DNA from 2 places in the Burkholderia sp. JP2-270 genome. Region 1 is predicted to be linked to the other one. Evidence: predicted binding sites of a transcription regulator. Region 1 holds the regulator's gene; the other holds the start of a gene.
The links. The regulator FliA, encoded in region 1, starts transcription of late flagellar genes. The targets are predictions, from matches to a motif close to CTAAAGTTTNNNNNNNNNNNGCCGNTA.
Positions count from the first base shown of each region.

Region 2: a site for FliA is predicted at 3,727-3,753, ahead of DM992_RS16145 (DUF4088 family protein). Genes of this name have one in related genera too.

Region 1 is NZ_CP029824.1:607,520-619,066, reverse strand. It holds gene DM992_RS02965 (DUF2844 domain-containing protein) at 1-90, shown strand, start outside; gene DM992_RS02960 (DUF3443 domain-containing protein) at 107-1,357, shown strand; gene DM992_RS02955 (VOC family protein) at 1,515-2,012, shown strand; gene DM992_RS02950 (hypothetical protein) at 2,009-2,434, opposite strand; gene DM992_RS02945 (DUF805 domain-containing protein) at 2,802-3,182, shown strand; gene flhB (flagellar biosynthesis protein FlhB) at 3,527-4,732, shown strand; gene flhA (flagellar biosynthesis protein FlhA) at 4,814-6,913, shown strand; gene flhF (flagellar biosynthesis protein FlhF) at 6,910-8,691, shown strand; gene DM992_RS02925 (MinD/ParA family protein) at 8,684-9,502, shown strand; gene DM992_RS02920 (RNA polymerase sigma factor FliA) at 9,525-10,259, shown strand; S-adenosyl-L-homocysteine riboswitch at 10,336-10,463, shown strand; gene ahcY (adenosylhomocysteinase) at 10,496-11,547, shown strand, end outside.
Region 2 is NZ_CP029824.1:3,419,383-3,425,339, reverse strand. It holds gene fumC (class II fumarate hydratase) at 1-149, opposite strand, end outside; gene norM (multidrug efflux MATE transporter NorM) at 300-1,688, opposite strand; gene DM992_RS16155 (RNA-binding S4 domain-containing protein) at 1,821-2,039, opposite strand; gene DM992_RS16150 (hypothetical protein) at 2,304-2,705, shown strand; gene DM992_RS16145 (DUF4088 family protein) at 2,837-3,613, opposite strand; gene DM992_RS16140 (AzlD domain-containing protein) at 3,775-4,113, opposite strand; gene DM992_RS16135 (AzlC family ABC transporter permease) at 4,110-4,877, opposite strand; gene DM992_RS16130 (AraC family transcriptional regulator) at 5,002-5,931, opposite strand.

The DNA of each region.
Region 1 (11,547 bases):
CGGACGGGCGGCCACATGGGCGCCTTCTCGGGCCAGGCGTGGCTGCCGGCGGCACTGCCTGCCGGCCTCGCCGGCAACGACATCCAGTGACAGCGGGAGAGCGATCTTGAGAATTCCTCGTACATTCAAGCGCTGGCTCGGCGTGCTGGGCCTCGCGGCCGCGACGGCCGTGCTCGTGACGGCATGCGGCGGCGGCGATGACGGCGGCAGTTCCGGCAACAACGGCGGCAGTAACGGCAACGGTTCGAGCGTGTCGGACGGCAATACCGCGAACACGGCCGTCATCACCGTCGGCACCGGCGTCGCGAACGTGATCAACATCCCGACCGTCAACGTGAAGGTCTGCGTGCCGGGCACGTCGAACTGCCAGGTGGTCAACAACGTGCTCGTCGATACCGCGTCCTACGGGCTGCGGCTCGTAGGCAGCGCGGTGTCGGGCGTGCTCGGCAACCTGCCGCAGGTGACGAGCGGCGGCGCGCCGGTCGCCGAGTGCGGCAAGTTCGTGTCGAGCTACACGTGGGGCTCGGTGCGCACGGTCGACCTGTCGATCGGTACCGAACAGGCGAACTCGCTGCCCGTGCAGATCATCGGCGACCTCGGCACGACGAACGTGCCGAGCTCGTGCACGAACGGCGGCGCGTCGGCCAACTCGGCGAGCGCGCTCGGCGCGAACGGGATCCTCGGCATCGGGCCGGCGCCGGTCGACTGCGGCACGACCTGCGCGACGTCGACTTCGTCGAGCAACAACTACTACGCGTGCCCGAACGGCAATGCGAGCTGCGCGGTCGCGCTCGTGCCGGTCGCGCAGCAGGTGGCCAACCCGGTTCATCACTTCGCGACCGATAACAACGGCGTGATCGTGCAGATGCCGAACATCTCGAGCAGCGGGCAGGCCAGCGCGAAGGGCCAGCTGATCTTCGGGATCGGCACGCAGGGCAACAACGGGCTCGGCGCGTCTACCGTCATGACGTCGACCACGACGGGCGACGTCAGCGCGTCGTTCCTCGGCAGCACGGTGACGGCTTTCTTCGATACCGGTTCGAACGCGTATTTCTTCAACGATTCGTCGCAGGCGGTCTGTTCGAGGAACACGCAGTTCTACTGCCCGTCCTCCACGACCACCTATACGGCGACGCTGACCGGCCAGAACAGCGCGAGCGGCACCGTGTCGATGCCCGTCGCGAACGCGGATACGCTGTTCTCGAACGCGTCGACGTTCGCGTTCAACGACATCGCGGGCCCGTTCGGTTCGCCGGGATGGCTCGACATCGGCATGCCGCATTTCTACGGCAAGACGATCTACTTCGGGATGGACAAGCGCTCGAGCGGCGGCGCGGCGCCTTTCGTCGCGTTCTGACGCGGCACGATCGCAGGCAGCAAAGAGGGGGCGAGCGATCGCCCCCTCTTTTTTGTCAGGAGGCCGCGCGCGAACTACGGATCGGATCGCCGCCGTGCGCGCGCGCAGCGCCTACGATGTAAGACCGGCACCGGCACGACATCGAGGAGACAGCGCCATGAGCCCGCGCATACAACGCATCACGCCGTTCCTGTGGTTCGACCGCGACGCCGAGGCGGCCGCCGGTTTCTACGTGTCGGTGTTCGACAACGCGCGCATCGTGCACGTCGCGCGCTACGGCAAGGCCGGCGCGCACGCGTCCGGACAGGCCGAGGGCACGGTGATGACGGTCGCGTTCGAGCTCGACGGGCAGGCGTTCGTCGCGCTGAACGGCGGCCCCGTGTTTCAGATCACGCCGGCCGTGTCGTTCGTCGTCAACTGCCGCGACCAGGACGAGATCGACCGCTACTGGGCGCGGCTGTCCGAAGGCGGCGACGAGCGTGCGCAGCAGTGCGGCTGGTTGCGCGACCGCTTCGGCGTGTCGTGGCAGGTCGTGCCCGTGCAGATGTCCGAGCTGATGACGGGCGATCCGGCACGCGCCGAGCGTGTGATGGCGCAGGTGATGACGATGAAGAAGCTCGATCTCGGCGCGCTGCAGCGGGCGGCGGCCGGTTAGGGCCCAGGCCGGAGGCTGGCGCTTACCGCCGTCGTATGGTCGAGAAAGCGGCGGCCGGGCCCGTACGCGGTGCTTTCGATGCGCGCGGCGGCGGCCGGCGCGACGGCGCGCCCGCCCGCATCGACCGACACCGATTCGATCTCGACGACCGGCACGCACCAGGCCGCGCGAGCGCGTTCCGTTGGTTCGCCATGCGCGTCGAAACAGCGGAACGCGACGCTCGCGGTGACATCCTGTGCGCGCCAGGTTTGCGTCGACCCGTTCCACGCATCTCGCACGACGATCGTGCCGGGATGCGGCGCGCCCGGCGCCTGCGCACCGGGCGGCAGGTCGGGCGTACCCGGCGTGCCCGGCGTGCTGGCGCAGCCGGCGGCGAGCGCGCAGGCGAGCGACAGCAGCGGAGCGAGCGGATGACGGAGCACGGCGCGATGCGAGCGGGATCGGGAATGGCGAAGGGTAGCGCGACTGGCGCGCTCGCGTCATGCCGGTCGGCCGGAAAATCGAATGTCGTACGACTGGATCGATTATCGATCGAGTCGGAATTCATTTGGTTGTAATCAAATGCCGGATTATATTCGGTTGTAGTTTTTGTCGGGTCTTCAAGACTATTAAAATGACGCGGCATGCAAGCCGGTGGCGCCGCATTACGCTATGGCACCCGTTTTCACGCCAGTGCGACGGGGTTTTCGCTTGGCCGGCATGTGAAAAGAGATGGAGCCTGTCGAAATTCGAACATATAATTCCCGCGTTGTTTCCGGGGTCGTCAATATAAAACAGGAGGATAATAAAATGAATTTTTCCGAGGCTGTTCGTTCCGTACTCAATCAATACGCGAAATTCGAAGGCCGTGCGCGTCGTGCCGAATACTGGTATTTCGCGCTGCTGAGCTGCATTCTTTCGGTCGTCGCTCAGGTGATCGGCGCGATCGGCCGCGACGCGGGCCTGATCGCGCTGCTGCTGCTGGGCGCGATCTTCCTGATTTCGCTGGCGCTGATCATTCCGGGCATCGCGGTCAGCGTGCGCCGCCTGCACGATACGGGCCGCTCGGGCTGGTTCCTGCTGCTCGGGCTCATTCCGGTCGTCGGCCCCATCCTGCTGCTCGTGTGGATGTGCTCGCGCGGCACCGCAGGCCCGAACCGCTTCGGCTCGGATCCGATCCCGTCGGTCTGAGCGCCGCCTGCCCCGACGCGCGGCGCCGTCGCGTCGGGGCCTGACTTCCCCGTTTCTCTCCGTTTCTCCGCTTCATCGTTCCCCGCTTCATTCCGCCACCGTCCCGCCCGGGAACCTTGCCGGGAACCGCGCTTCACCGTTGCGCCGATCGCCGTGCTTTTCCGCCGCATCGCACCACGTCGCGCGCCGCTCCGTCCCTCTTCCGGCCTCGTTCGCACCGGCTCGCCCGATTCCCCGAAATACCCCCCTTTCCCGGCTTTGCTCGACCGATCGGCGTTTGACGCCTCCATGAATAATCGGTGTCACTGGAAAGCGGCATTCCGCCGTACCCGACTGGAGGCCCCGTGGCAGACGAGAGCGATCTCGACAAGACCGAAGCCGCCACTCCCAGGCGCCGCGAGAAGGCGCGCGAGGAGGGGCAGGTCGCGCGTTCGCGCGAACTGGCTTCGTTCGCGCTGCTCGCGGCCGGGTTCTACGGCGCGTGGCTGCTCGCGGGCCCGTCGGGTGCGCATCTGCAGGCGATGCTGCGCGGCGCGTTCACGTTCGATCGCGCGACCGCGTTCGACACGAACCGGATGCTGTCGGCGGCCGGCAGCGCGAGCCTCGAAGGCTTCGCCGCGCTGCTGCCGATCCTCGTGCTCACCGGCCTCGCCGCGCTGCTCGCGCCGATGGCGCTCGGCGGCTGGCTGATCTCGCAGAAGACCTTCGAGCTGAAGTTCGACCGCCTGAACCCGATTTCGGGCCTCGGCCGGATCTTCTCGATCCAGGGGCCGATCCAGCTCGGGATGTCGCTCGCGAAGACGCTGGTCGTCGGCGGGATCGGCGGCATCGCGATCTGGCGCAGCAAGGACGAGTTGCTCGGCCTCGCGACGCAGCCGCTCGGCGCGGCGCTGCCCGACGCACTGCATCTCGTCGCCGTGTGCTGCGGCACGACGGTCGCCGGGATGCTGGTGGTCGCCGCGCTCGATGTGCCTTACCAAATCTGGCAGTACAACAAGAAGTTGCGCATGACGAAGGAAGAAGTGAAGCGCGAGCATCGCGAGAACGAAGGCGATCCGCACGTGAAGGGGCGGATCCGCCAGCAGCAGCGCGCGATCGCGCGCCGCCGGATGATGGCGGCCGTGCCGAAGGCCGACGTGGTCGTCACGAACCCGACGCACTTCGCCGTCGCGCTGCAATACACGGACGGCGAGATGCGCGCGCCGAAGGTCGTCGCGAAGGGCGTGAACCTCGTCGCCGCGCGCATCCGCGAACTCGCGGCCGAGCACAACGTGCCGCTGCTCGAGGCGCCGCCGCTCGCGCGTGCGCTGTATCACAACGTCGAACTCGAACGCGAGATTCCCGGCTCGCTGTACTCGGCCGTCGCCGAAGTGCTCGCGTGGGTCTACCAGCTCAAGCGCTTCCGTTCGGAAGGCGGTGCGTTCCCCGCGGTGCCGGTCGATCTCGACGTGCCGGCCGAACTCGACAAGGGCACGTCGGTGCCCGCCGACGATGAACGCGAGGAAGCCGAGGACACGCTCGGCAAGCAAGGCACGCAAGGAGCCTCGTGATGATTAGCCCCCACGCTCACATTCGTTCGCTGCCCCCCAAGGGGCGGCTGCCTCCCTAGGGGCGGCCCGGCGGGAGGCAGCATGAGCACCCCGACCGGCCTGTTCGCGAAGCGCACGAACCCGTTCGCGGGCACCAACCTGCGCGCACTCGCGGGCCCCGTCCTCATCTGCATGATCCTGGGGATGATGATCCTGCCGCTGCCGCCGCTGCTGCTGGATCTGCTGTTCACGTTCAACATCGCGCTGTCGGTGATGGTGCTGCTCGTCAGCATGTATACGATGAAGCCGCTCGACTTCGCGGCGTTCCCGAGCGTGCTGCTGTTCTCGACGCTGTTGCGCCTGTCGCTGAACGTCGCGTCGACGCGCGTCGTGCTGCTCGAGGGCCACACGGGCCCGGACGCGGCCGGCCAGGTGATCGAGGCGTTCGGCCACTTCCTCGTCGGCGGCAATTTCGCGGTCGGCATCGTTGTGTTCGTGATCCTGATGATCATCAACTTCATGGTGATCACGAAGGGTGCGGGGCGGATCGCCGAAGTGTCCGCGCGCTTCACGCTCGACGCGATGCCCGGCAAGCAGATGGCGATCGATGCCGACCTGAACGCCGGCCTCATCAACGAGGAACAGGCGCGCAAGCGCCGCCTGGCCGTGTCGCAGGAAGCCGAGTTCTACGGGTCGATGGACGGCGCGTCGAAGTTCGTGCGCGGCGACGCGATCGCGGGCCTGATCATCATGGCGATCAACGTGATCGGCGGGCTGATCGTCGGGGTGGTCCAGCACGACATGAGCTTCGCGGCGGCCGGCACCAACTACACGCTGCTGACGATCGGCGACGGCCTCGTCGCGCAGATCCCGTCGCTCGTGATCTCGACCGCGGCCGGCGTGATCGTGTCGCGCGTCGCGACCGACGAGGACATCGGCACGCAGATCACCGGGCAGCTGTTCACGAACCCGCGCGTGCTGACGATCACCGGCGTGATCATCGTGATCATGGGGCTGATCCCGGGGATGCCGCACTTCGCGTTCCTCGCGCTCGGCGGCGGCGCGATCTGGCTGGCCCGCACGCAGACGAAGCGCGCGGCGGCCCGCAAGGCGGCCGGCGACGTGACCGACATCGCGCCGCCCGCCGTGCTGCCGTCCGACAGCCACGAGGCGACCTGGGACGACGTGCAGCTGATCGACCCGCTCGGCCTCGAAGTGGGCTACCGGCTGATCCCGCTCGTCGACAAGAACAGCGACGGCGAGCTGCTCAAGCGCATCAAGAGCATCCGCAAGAAATTCGCGCAGGAAATCGGCTTCCTGCCGCCGGTGATCCATATCCGCGACAACCTCGAACTGCGGCCGAACGGGTACCGGATCGCGCTGAAGGGCGTCGAGATCGGCGTCGGCGAAGTGTTCCCTGGCCAGTGGCTCGCGATCAACCCGGGCCAGGTGACCGCCGCGCTGCCGGGCGCCCTGACGCAGGATCCCGCGTTCGGGCTGCCGGCCGTGTGGATCGACGTCGCGCTGCGCGAACAGGCGCAGGTGTACGGCTACACGGTGGTCGACGCGAGCACGGTCGTCGCGACGCACCTGAACCATCTCGTCGTCCAGCACGCGGCCGAACTGCTCGGCCGCCAGGAAGTGCAGGCGCTCGTCGAGCGCACCGGCAAGGACGCGCCGACGCTCGTCGAGGACCTCGTGCCGAAGACGATCTCGCTGACGACGCTGCAGAAGGTGCTGCAGAACCTGCTCGAGGAAGGCGTGCCGATCCGCGACATGCGCACGATCCTCGAGGCCGTGTCCGAACATGCGGGCCGCGGCGACGCGTTCGAGATCACCGCCGCGGTGCGGCTCTCGCTCGGCCGCGCGATCACGCAGCAGTGGTATCCGGGCGCGGGCGAGATGCAGGTGATGGGCCTCGACTCGAATCTGGAGCGTGTGCTGTCGCAGGCGCTCGCCACCGGCGCGAATCCGGGCCTCGAACCCGGCCTCGCGCACAACCTTCTGACCGGCACGCAGCAAGCGATGCTGCGTCAACAGAATCTCGGGCTGCCGCCCGTGCTGCTGGTGCAGCACGCGCTGCGCGCGATGCTCGCGCGTTTCCTGCGCCGCAGCCTGCCGCAATTGAAAGTGCTGTCGTATGCCGAAGTGCCGGACACACGCACGATCAAAGTCGTTAACGTCATCGGGGGTTCCGCTTGAACATTCGCAAATTCACCGGCGCAACGAGCCGCGACGCGCTTCGTCTCGTGCGCGAGGCGCTCGGCGCCGACGCGGTCGTGCTGTCGAACCGCACGCTCGATGACGGCAGCGTCGAAATCGTCGCACTCGCCGATTCGGACCTGGCCGCGGTAACGCCGCCGGCCGCCGCACGGCCGCGGATCACCGCGCCGCGCGTGCCGGAATCCGTGCCGGCCGCCGCGGTGCCGGGCATCGTGTCGCGCCCGGGCGCCGCGCTCGCGCGCCCGGGCGTCAATCCGTATGCGGCGGGCGCCGGCGGGCTACCGGACGTGTTCTCGTCGGTGTTCGGTGCAAGCGCCGAAGCGGAAGAAACGGACGACGCGGACGAGACGGCGACGCAACCTTCGACGATCGATGCGGACGCCACGGCTGCGGCAGCGCCGTCGACCGCCGCACCGGCCCCCGGACGGCCGGCCCCCGGATGGCCGGCCCCCGCTTCCGAACCCGCGCCGTGGCTCGTCGAGCACGCGAAGCGCCTGACGCAGCAGCGCGACGCGCTGATCGCGCGCACGCAGGCGACGGCTGCCGCGCCGCAAGCGAGCGCACCCGCGCCGCAGCGCGCTGCAAGCGCATCGTCGCCCGACTGGGCACGCGACATCGTGCGCGATGCCGAACGCCGGATGCCGGCCGCTGCTCCGCGCAAGCCCGACACGAGCGCCGCGAACGCCGCGAAAGCGGCCGAGCGCACGCGCCTGTCCGCCGATACCGCCGCCGCGGTGGCCGATGCGGTGAAGTCGCGCGTCGAACGAATCGTCAACGACACGGTGATGCACGAGCTCGGTGAACTGCGCGGGATGATGGAAGAGCAGTTCGACAGCCTGATGTGGCACGACCGCCAGCGTCGCAGCGCCGTGCATGGCGCGCTGACGAAGCACTTGTTCGCGGCCGGCCTGTCCGCGCAGCTCGTGCGGATGCTCGTCGACAACCTGCCGTCCGGCGACGGCGCGCAGACCTTCGAGCAGGCCGCCGAATGGGCGCAGTCGGTGCTCGCGGCGAACCTGCCGGTGCTCGACTGCGAGGACGCGCTGATGGAGCGCGGCGGCGTGTTCGCGCTGATGGGGCCGACGGGCGTCGGCAAGACCACCACCACCGCGAAGCTGGCCGCGCGCTGCGTGATGCGCTTCGGCGCGAGCAAGGTCGCGCTGCTGACCACCGACAGCTACCGGATCGGCGGCCACGAGCAACTGCGCATCTTCGGCAAGATCCTCGGCGTGCCGGTGCACGCGGTGAAGGATGCGGGCGATCTCGCGCTCGCGCTGTCCGAACTGCGCAACAAGCACATCGTGCTGATCGACACGATCGGCATGAGCCAGCGCGACCGCGCGGTGTCCGACCAGATCGCGATGCTGCACGGCGCGAACGCACCGGTGCAGCGCCTGCTGCTGCTCAACGCGACGAGCCACGGCGACACGCTCAACGAAGTCGTGCAGGCGTACCGCAGCGCGGGCGAGCATCCGGACCTGGCCGGCTGCATCCTCACGAAGCTCGACGAGGCGACCCACCTCGGCGGCGTGCTCGACACGGTGATCCGCTACAAGCTGCCGGTCCACTACGTGTCGACCGGCCAGAAGGTGCCGGAAAACCTGTATGTCGCATCGACCAGGTTCCTGCTGAAGAGCGCGTTCTGTGTGCCGCGCGACGGCTCGCCCTTCGTGCCGCAAGACGAAGACATGCCGACGCTGCTCTCCGCACTGACCGCACGTTCCACCGCCGAGCTGCACGAGGTGCGATTTGGATAAACGAATCATCGACCAGGCCGAAGGGCTGCGGCGCCTGCTGGCCGGGCGCGCGTCGCGCATCGTCGCGGTGACGGGCGGGCCGGCGGGCGTCGGCTGCACGTCCACCACCGTGAACCTGGCGGCGGCGCTCGCGTCGCTCGGCAAGGACGTGCTCGTCGTCGACGAGCGCGCGGACGTGCATTCGGCCAGCGCGACGCTCGCGGGCGCGTGGCTGCGCGACGGCGAGCGCACGCGGGTGGCCGCGGGCTTCGGCCTGTGCGCGGCCGCGCGGCTCGCGCGCGCCGGCTACAGCGACACGCAACTGAGCGACTTCATCGACGGCCCGGCCGACATCGTCCTCGTCGACGCACAGCTCGGCGCCGACGGCTCGTTCTCGGCGCTCGCACGCGAAGCGCACGACGTGCTGGTCGTCACGCGGGTCGCCGCGCAGGCGATCACCGAGGCGTACGCGTGCATGAAGCGGCTGCATTTCGCGCACGCGTTCGCGCAGTTCCGCGTGCTGACCAATCACGTCGGCAGCCATGCGGACGCGAAGACGGCCTTCGACAACCTCGCGGGCGTCGCGAGCCGCTACCTGACCGTGTCGATCGCCGACGCGGGCTGCGTGAGCGCCGATCCGCTCGTCGAGCATGCGCGCGAGCTGACGCATCCGGTGGTCGACGCGTTCCCGTCGGCGGCGGCCGCGCGCGACTACCGGCAGATTGCCGCCGACCTGCTGTACTGGCCGATGCGCCCGCGTTCGGGGGCGGACCGCGCCGTCCACGCGGGCGGCAAGCCGTCGTATGAAGCGGGCGCGGCACACGCCGCGTGAGCGCTACCGGAAGGAGAGAGCCATGATGTACAACGCTCAAGGAAAGATGTCCCAGGCCGACGTGCTCGCGCAATATGCGCCGCTCGTGCGCCGCCTCGGGCTGCAGCTCGTCGCGAAGATGCCGGCGAGCGTCGACCTCGACGACCTGATCCAGGCCGGCATGATCGGCCTGATGGACGCGGCCGGCCGCTACAAGGAAGACCAGGGCGCGCAGTTCGAGACCTACGCGACGCAGCGCATCCGCGGCGCGATGCTCGACGAGCTGCGCAGCAACGACTGGCTGCCGCGCAGCCTGCGCAAGACGTCGCGCGAGGTCGAGCACGCGGTGCACCAGGTCGAGCAGCATCTCGGCCGCTCGGCGAGCGAGACCGAGATCGCGCAGCACCTGAACATGCCGCTCGACGAATACCAGGGGATGCTGCAGGACCTGCACGGCAGCCAGCTCATCTACTACGAGGATTTCGACCGCGCGGCCGACGACGAGCCGTTCCTCGACCGCTATCGCGTCGATCACGCCGATCCGCTGTCGGCGCTGCTCGACGAGCACCTGCGCGAGGCGCTCGTCGAGGCGATCGAGCGGCTGCCGGAGCGCGAGAAGCTGCTGATGTCGCTGTACTACGAACGGGGTCTGAATCTGCGCGAGATCGGCGCGGTGCTCGAAGTGAGCGAATCGCGCGTGTGCCAGCTGCACAGCCAGGCCGTCGCGCGCCTGCGCGCGCGGCTGCGCGAACAGGCGTGGGTCGGCGCGGAGTCCTGACCCTTTCCACACGGCAACGCGCGCCGACGCTGCGCGCTTGCGCATTTTGCGCGCCGATTTGCTACAATCCCTCCCGTTTTCCGAGGAGCGTTGCGACGGACCACTCTGCGTCCGCCAGGCTCGGAAGGCTTCACCAAGCAGCCGTGCGGCGCGAGTTTCGCGACCGTCGCGCCGGCCCCGCTTCCTGAACGGCGCTCACGTCACCAATCTAGAACTTTTTTAGAAAGGAGGGCGTGATGAACGCCATTATCGATTCGCAAGCTTCCAAGGATTACGTCGTCGCCGACATGGCGCTGGCCGGCTGGGGCCGCAAGGAACTGAACATCGCCGAGACCGAAATGCCGGGCCTCGTGCAAATCCGCGACGAATACAAGGCGCAGCAGCCGCTGAAGGGCGCGCGCATCGCCGGTTCGCTGCACATGACGATCCAGACGGGCGTGCTGATCGAGACGCTGAAGGCGCTCGGCGCGGACGTCCGCTGGGCCTCGTGCAACATCTTCTCGACGCAGGACCACGCAGCGGCCGCGATCGTCGAATCCGGCACGCCGGTGTTCGCGTTCAAGGGCGAATCGCTCGACGAATACTGGGAGTTCTCGCACCGCATCTTCGAATGGCCGAACGGCGAATTCGCGAACATGATCCTGGACGACGGCGGCGACGCAACGCTGCTGCTGATCCTCGGCGCGAAGGCCGAGAAGGACCGTTCGGTGATCGCGAAGCCGACCAACGAGGAAGAAGTCGCGCTGTACAAGTCGATCGCGAAGCATCTCGACATCGACGCGACCTGGTACTCGAAGCGCCTCGCGCACATCAAGGGCGTGACCGAAGAAACCACGACCGGCGTGCACCGCCTGTACCAGATGGAAAAGGACGGCCGCCTGCCGTTCCCGGCGTTCAACGTGAACGATTCGGTCACGAAGTCGAAGTTCGACAACCTGTACGGCTGCCGCGAGTCGCTCGTCGACGGCATCAAGCGCGCGACCGACGTGATGATCGCGGGCAAGGTCGCGGTCGTCGCCGGCTACGGCGACGTGGGCAAGGGCTGCGCGCAGTCGCTGCGCGGCCTCGGTGCGACCGTGTGGGTCACCGAAATCGATCCGATCTGCGCGCTGCAGGCGGCGATGGAAGGCTACCGCGTCGTGACGATGGAATACGCGGCCGACAAGGCCGACATCTTCGTGACGGCGACCGGCAACTACCACGTGATCAACCACGATCACATGAAGGCGATGCGCCACAACGCGATCGTCTGCAACATCGGCCACTTCGACTCGGAAATCGACGTTGC
Region 2 (5,957 bases), 910 kb from region 1:
GCCAGCGCGTGGATCAGCTCGGGCGACTGCTTCTCCGTCGAGATCCGGAAATTCTGCAGCGAGCGCTCGGTCTGCGCGCCCCAGAGCCGGTCGGCCGGCACGGCGATCTCGCCGAACGTGTCGCGTTCCATCCGAACTGCTTCGTTCATGATGCACTCCTCTTGGAAAGGGGAAAGGCCGCGCAATGCGCGGCGTCGGGCGTATCGTGAGGCACTCGCGCCGCTCGCGCGGCGTCATCGGGACTTCGGGCCTTCAGCCGACAAGCATAGCGTCGGCCGCGATTTCGTGTCGTGTCGCGCTCAATGCCGCGCCGCGATGAGCGACGCGGTCTTCAGATGAAAGCGCCATGCCATCAGCGCCGCGACGCTCGCGAGGCCGGCTGCGAGCCCCCACCACAGGCCGCGCGCGCCGAGGCCCGCATGGAACGCGAACCAGTAGCCGGTCGGGAAGCCGATGCCCCAGTAGCCGAAGGTCGCGGCGAGCATCGGGATGCGGGTGTCCTTCAGGCCGCGCAGCGCGCCCGACGCGACGGTCTGCATCCCGTCGACGATCTGGAACACCGCGGCGATGCCGAGCAGCGACGCCGCGAGCGACACCGTGGCCGCATTGGCCGGGTCGTCGAGGTGAAGGTACAGGCCGACGATCGTGTGCGGCGCGACGATCATCACGACGCCCGACAGCGACATGAACGCGACGCCGAGCGCGAGCGCGACGAAGCCCGCATGCCGCGCGGCGACGGGCGAGCCTGCGCCGACCCAGTAGCCGACCCGGACGTTGGCGGCCTGGCCGATCGCGAGCGGCACCATGAACGACACCGACGCGACGTTCAGCGCGATCTGGTGTGCGGCAAGCGACGTCGCGCCGAGCACGCCGACCGTGAGGCCGGTGCCGAGGAACAGCGTCGATTCGACCCCGTACGTGATCGCAACGGGCCAGCCGATGCCGATCAACTCGCCCATCATGGGCAGCTTCGGGCGCGCCGCGGTCACGAAATGGCGGAAGCGCTGCCGGCCGTGCAGCAGCCAGATCAGCGCGAGCGCGGTGAGCCAGATCGTGATCGTCGTCGCGACCGCCGACCCGAGAAAGCCGAGGCGCGGCAGCCCGAATGCACCGTGGATCAGCCCGTAGTTCAGCACGCCGTTGACGCCGACACCGCCGATCGACACCCACAGCAGCCGCCGCGCGGCGCCGATCGCCGGCAGGAACGCGCGCATCAGCCCGACGCCGATCAGGCTGCCGAGTGCCGCGAAGCGCAGGATGCCCGTGTATTCGCCGACGTGATGCGCGAGCAGCGGCGGCTCGTGGAACATCAGCAGGATCGGTTCGGCCAGCGACAGCGCGACGATCGCCGGAATCGCAAGCAGCACGGACAGCGCGAACCCGGTCCAGTAGATGTGCGGCACGCGGTCCTCGGCCTGGGCGCCGCGCGCATGCGCGACGCTCACGCTGACCGACGACAGCACGCCTTGCAGAATGGTGACGATGACGAAGAAGAAGTTCGCGCCGAGACCGCCGGCCGCGAGCGAATCGGGGCCGAGCGAACCGAGCAGCACTGTGTCCGTGACGCTCATTGCCATCTGTGAAAGTTGCGCGATCGCGAGCGGTGCGGCGAGGCGCGCGGTATCGGCGGCGTGACTGGACAGGGACGGCGGCGCGGCGGCCGTCCGCGTGAGACCGGAATGCGACATGGAATGGGCGCTCGCGCGGGTGCGGGCCCGCGCTGTCTGTAGTTATTTTGAGAGACGGCTAGCTTACGGCTTTATTCGTACCGTGTCGAACGCGCGCGCCGATGGCCATGTCGCGGACAGGGGGAACAGGCGCTAGGCTTCGCGCACCGCGATGCGCGTGTCGCCGAGCAGCACTACCTGGCCCGCGCGGATCTTGCAGGTCTTGCGAAGCTCGACCGCGCCGTCGACTTTCACCGCGCCGGACGCGACGATCAGCTTCGCGGTGCCGCCGCTGTCCGCGAGGCCGGTGATCTTCAGAAGGTTGTGCAGCTCGACGTATTCGCCGGTCAGCGTGAAATCCAGGTTGGGCATGACGAAGAAGGTGCGCAATGCGCGGAAGGAATCGCCTCGCATCATACGGCACCGCGGGCCGGCGCGCGAGCGTGGGCGGCGCGCAGTTGTTAAGGACTGTGAGCGATTCGTCAGCAAATGAAACGGTGGGTAACAGTCTGAGAGATTCGAGAACCTGCCGTGCGGGCCGCGGGTCTTTTGTCGTACCTGCTGCGTGTTGCGGCGGGGGACGCGACGGACCGCATCGCTGTGGTTCGCGCCCACAACTTCTTGAGGAGGATTGTCATGTCCAAGATTCGTACGATGCTGATCGGTGCCGCGCTGACGGCGTTCGCCACTTCGGCCGCGTTTGCCCAGACGGGCACGGCGGCGCAGGGCGCGGCAGGTGCCGGCGTGCAGGCGCAGACCCCGGCAGCGGGTGTCGGCGCGGGCGTGCAGGGCAGCGCCGGCGCGAATGCGTCGGGCAATGCGGTCGGCGGCGCGACCGATGCGGTCGGCGCGGCAGCCGACGGTGCGAAGGATACGGCGTCGTCGGCCGTACACTCGGCCAAGAAGCATGCGAAGCACACCGCGAAGTCGGCCAAGAGCCATGTTGGTTCGGCCAAGGCGAAGGCCGGCGAAGCGACCGAAGGCGGTGCATCGGTCGGCGCGGAGGGCGGTGCATCGGCCCAGGGCGCCACGCAGTAAGCGGTGCCTGGCGCCGCGCGACGCTCGCCCTGGACGGCACGTCGCGACGGCGGCCGTCCGGCGGCCCGGTTCGCTTCGCGCGAACCGGGCCGTTTTCATGTGTTCATGCTTTCAGCCGCGCGGGCGCGCGGTCACGGCCGGCGCTGTCCTTGGCCTTGTCCCTGCGCGGGGCGCGCGGCAGCCGGCGTGAATACGCTGCGCAGCCACGCAGCGAGCCGCGTGAAGACGTCGTACGGCTCTTCGACGAAGATCTCCGGTTTCAGCAGCCGCAGGTATTCCATGATCTGCTGCGCTTCCTGTTTCTGGAACGAGCCGTGTGCGAGCCCGAGCCGCAACAGCCCGCGCAGTTCGCCGAGCTTGTCGCGCGCGGTGCTGCCGACGCTCATCTCGCATGCGAGCTTGGCCTCGTAAATCCGTTGCCGAAGCGATTCCGCGAGCCGCCACGCGGGCGTCTGCATCAGTTCTTCGAGCGCCTGGATGTCCTGAGCCGCGCCCTTGATCTGCGACGCGAGCGGGTCGATCTGCGCCGGGTCGCCCTGCGCCTCGGCGACGATCGCCTTCGCCCAGTCGCGGCACGCCTTCGCGAGTTCGTCGGGCGTCCATTCGGAGCGCGACGCGAAGCCGAAGCCGAATTCGCCGGCCTGCCGCATCAGGATCGCGACGACGTCCGGAAATTCCTTGTCGAGCGTGCGCTTTGCCCACGCGTACTGGCCGCCCTGCAGCATCCGCTGCACCGCGTGCTCGGTCAGCGGAACCATGTTGTCGAGCAGCTTCGCGCGCAGGAAATCCTCGAACGACGGCGTCGCGAACTGCGGGTCGAGTTTCAGCGACACGCGAACGAACGCGTCGTAGTCCTTGCGCAGGGACTCGAGCGTGTCGTCCTTGAGGGAAAGGGTGATCTGGCCCATGAATCGTCTCGATGGCGGCCCGCGCAAGCCGGCGGCCGGCACGGCGCACCGGTGCGGGCGCAGCGTCGACTGACCGGTGCGCGCAGAGGCCGGTGGCGGGTCTTCATCTGCTATATCGGCGTGCCGCGCGGAAACTTGAGCGCGCGTGGTGGAGTGTCCGCTCAGGCGGGCAGCCAGTGCGGCAGCACGATCCCTTGCCAGAAAAAGAACACCGCAAGCCCCGCCGCGATCGTCACGAGCGGGCGGCGGGTTGCCGCCGACACGAGCACGGCGGCGAGCGCGCCGACGAGCTGCGGATTGCGCCAGGTCAGTTCGGCCGTGCCGCCATGCGGCGAGACGGTCATCGGCACGATGATCGCGGTCAGCACGGTGACGGGCACGAAGCCGAGCGCGGTCCGTACGAGCGGCGGGAAGGTCAGCCGCTCGCCGAACAGGAACAGCGTCGTGCGGATTGCGTACGTGATGACGGCCATCCCGAGGATCAGCAGTGCGTAGCTCACGATGCGGCCTCCGTGCGCGAACCGGCGCGCGCGCGTTCGTGCAGCAGCGTGAGCGCGACGCCGATCGCGACGCCGGCGGCGACCGCGCCGAGCAGCCCGAGCTTGTATGGCCAGCCCTGCCAGAAGTACGCGAGCGTGCCGGCCGTCGCGGCCGCCGCGAAATAGCGCAGCGTGCCGAGCTGCGGGACGACGATCGCGATGAAGGTCGCCGCCATCGCGAAATCGAGGCCGAGCGACTGCAGGCCCGGGAATGCCGCGCCGAAGCCGATGCCCGCGAGCGTCCAGACCTGCCAGTTCAGGTACATCGCGAGCCCGGAGCCGAAGAAGTAGTGGGGGCCGATCGTGCCGGGCGGGAAGTGCCGGTAGTGCGCATAGGCGACCGCGAATACTTCGTCGGTCATCAGCGCGCCGAGCGTGGCGCGCCAGCGCAGCGGCAGGTGCGCGACATAGGGCGCGAGCGTCGCGCTGTACAGCAGGTGGCGCAGGTTCACGATCAGCGTCGTCGCGAGTACGACGACGAAGCTCGCGCTGCCCGCGATCAGGCCGAGCGCGATGAACTGCGCGGAGCCCGCGAACACGGCGAGCGACATCAGCACGCCGTGCCACGCGGCAAGCGGGCCGCCGCCGACGAGCGTGCCGAAAATCACGCCGAACGGCGCCGCGCCGATCATCATCGGGATCGTGTCGCGCGCGCCGTCGAGCCATTCGTTGAGCGGGCGGCGAGGGGGCGATGCGGGTGTCGGGTTCAAAGCGTGCTCCTCCATGCGGTGGAGGATAGCGGTCCGGTGGTTTTCGGGCTTGTATGTTCTTGCGGTTGCGGGCGGGGTGGCTACCCGGGCGTTTGCCGGCGCGGCGGCAAGCGGACGGCCGGATGCGGGAAACCGCGCGTCAGCTCGCCTGCCAGCGCCCGGGCGGCACGCCGAACATCCGTTTGAAATGCCGCGTGAAGTGGCTCTGGTCGACGAAGCCGCTGGCCGCCGCGACGTCGGCGACGGGCACGCCCGCGCGCAGCGGCGCCAGCGCGCGCTGCAATCGCAGCTGGTTGCGCCAGGCATGCGGCGGCATGCCGGTCGTGCGCGTGAACAGGCGCGCCGCGTGGAACGGCGACAGGCCGGCCGCCTGCGCGACTTCGTCGAGCGTCACCGTGCACGTGAGATCGGCGGCGAGCCGCTCGCGCATCGCCTCGACGCGCGGTTCGTCCGCCGCGAGCGGCGCAGGTCGCGGCTGCGCGTCGGCATGGCGCACGATCAGCGTCGACAGCGCGTCGAGCATGGCCGTTTCGGCGGCGAGCGGATCATAGATGCGCGGTGCGCGGGAGGCCGGATCGCCGGCCGCCGGATCGCCGGCCGCCGCATCGCCGGCCGGCTGCCCGTGCGCGTGGGAGGACAGTGCGCGCTCGCTGCCGGCTTCCATCATCCGGTGCGCCAGCGCGAGCCGGGCCGCGAGGTCGGCGTCGCGAATCACGTCGGGGGCAAACCACGGTGCGTCCTGCGGGCGGCCGGCAATCGCGCTCGTGAGTTCGCGGATGAATTCGACCGGCATGTAGCTGACGCGATAGCACCAGCCTTCGTCCGCCGCGCGCGAGCCCGTATGCACTTCGCCGGGATTGATCACGGGCACGGTGCCCGCTTCGGCGACATGGCCGCTGCCGCGATAGGTGAAGCGTTCCGCGCCTTCGAGAATCACGGGGATCGTGTACGCGTCGTGCCAGTGGGGCGCGAACGTGTGGTCGCGATAGGTGGCCGTGACCAGATCTGCCTCCGGCAGCAGCGGCGTGCGCCAGTAGCGTGCGGAGTCTGGAAGGCGGGTGGCGGACATGATCGGGCGCGGGAGCGGTCGAACCG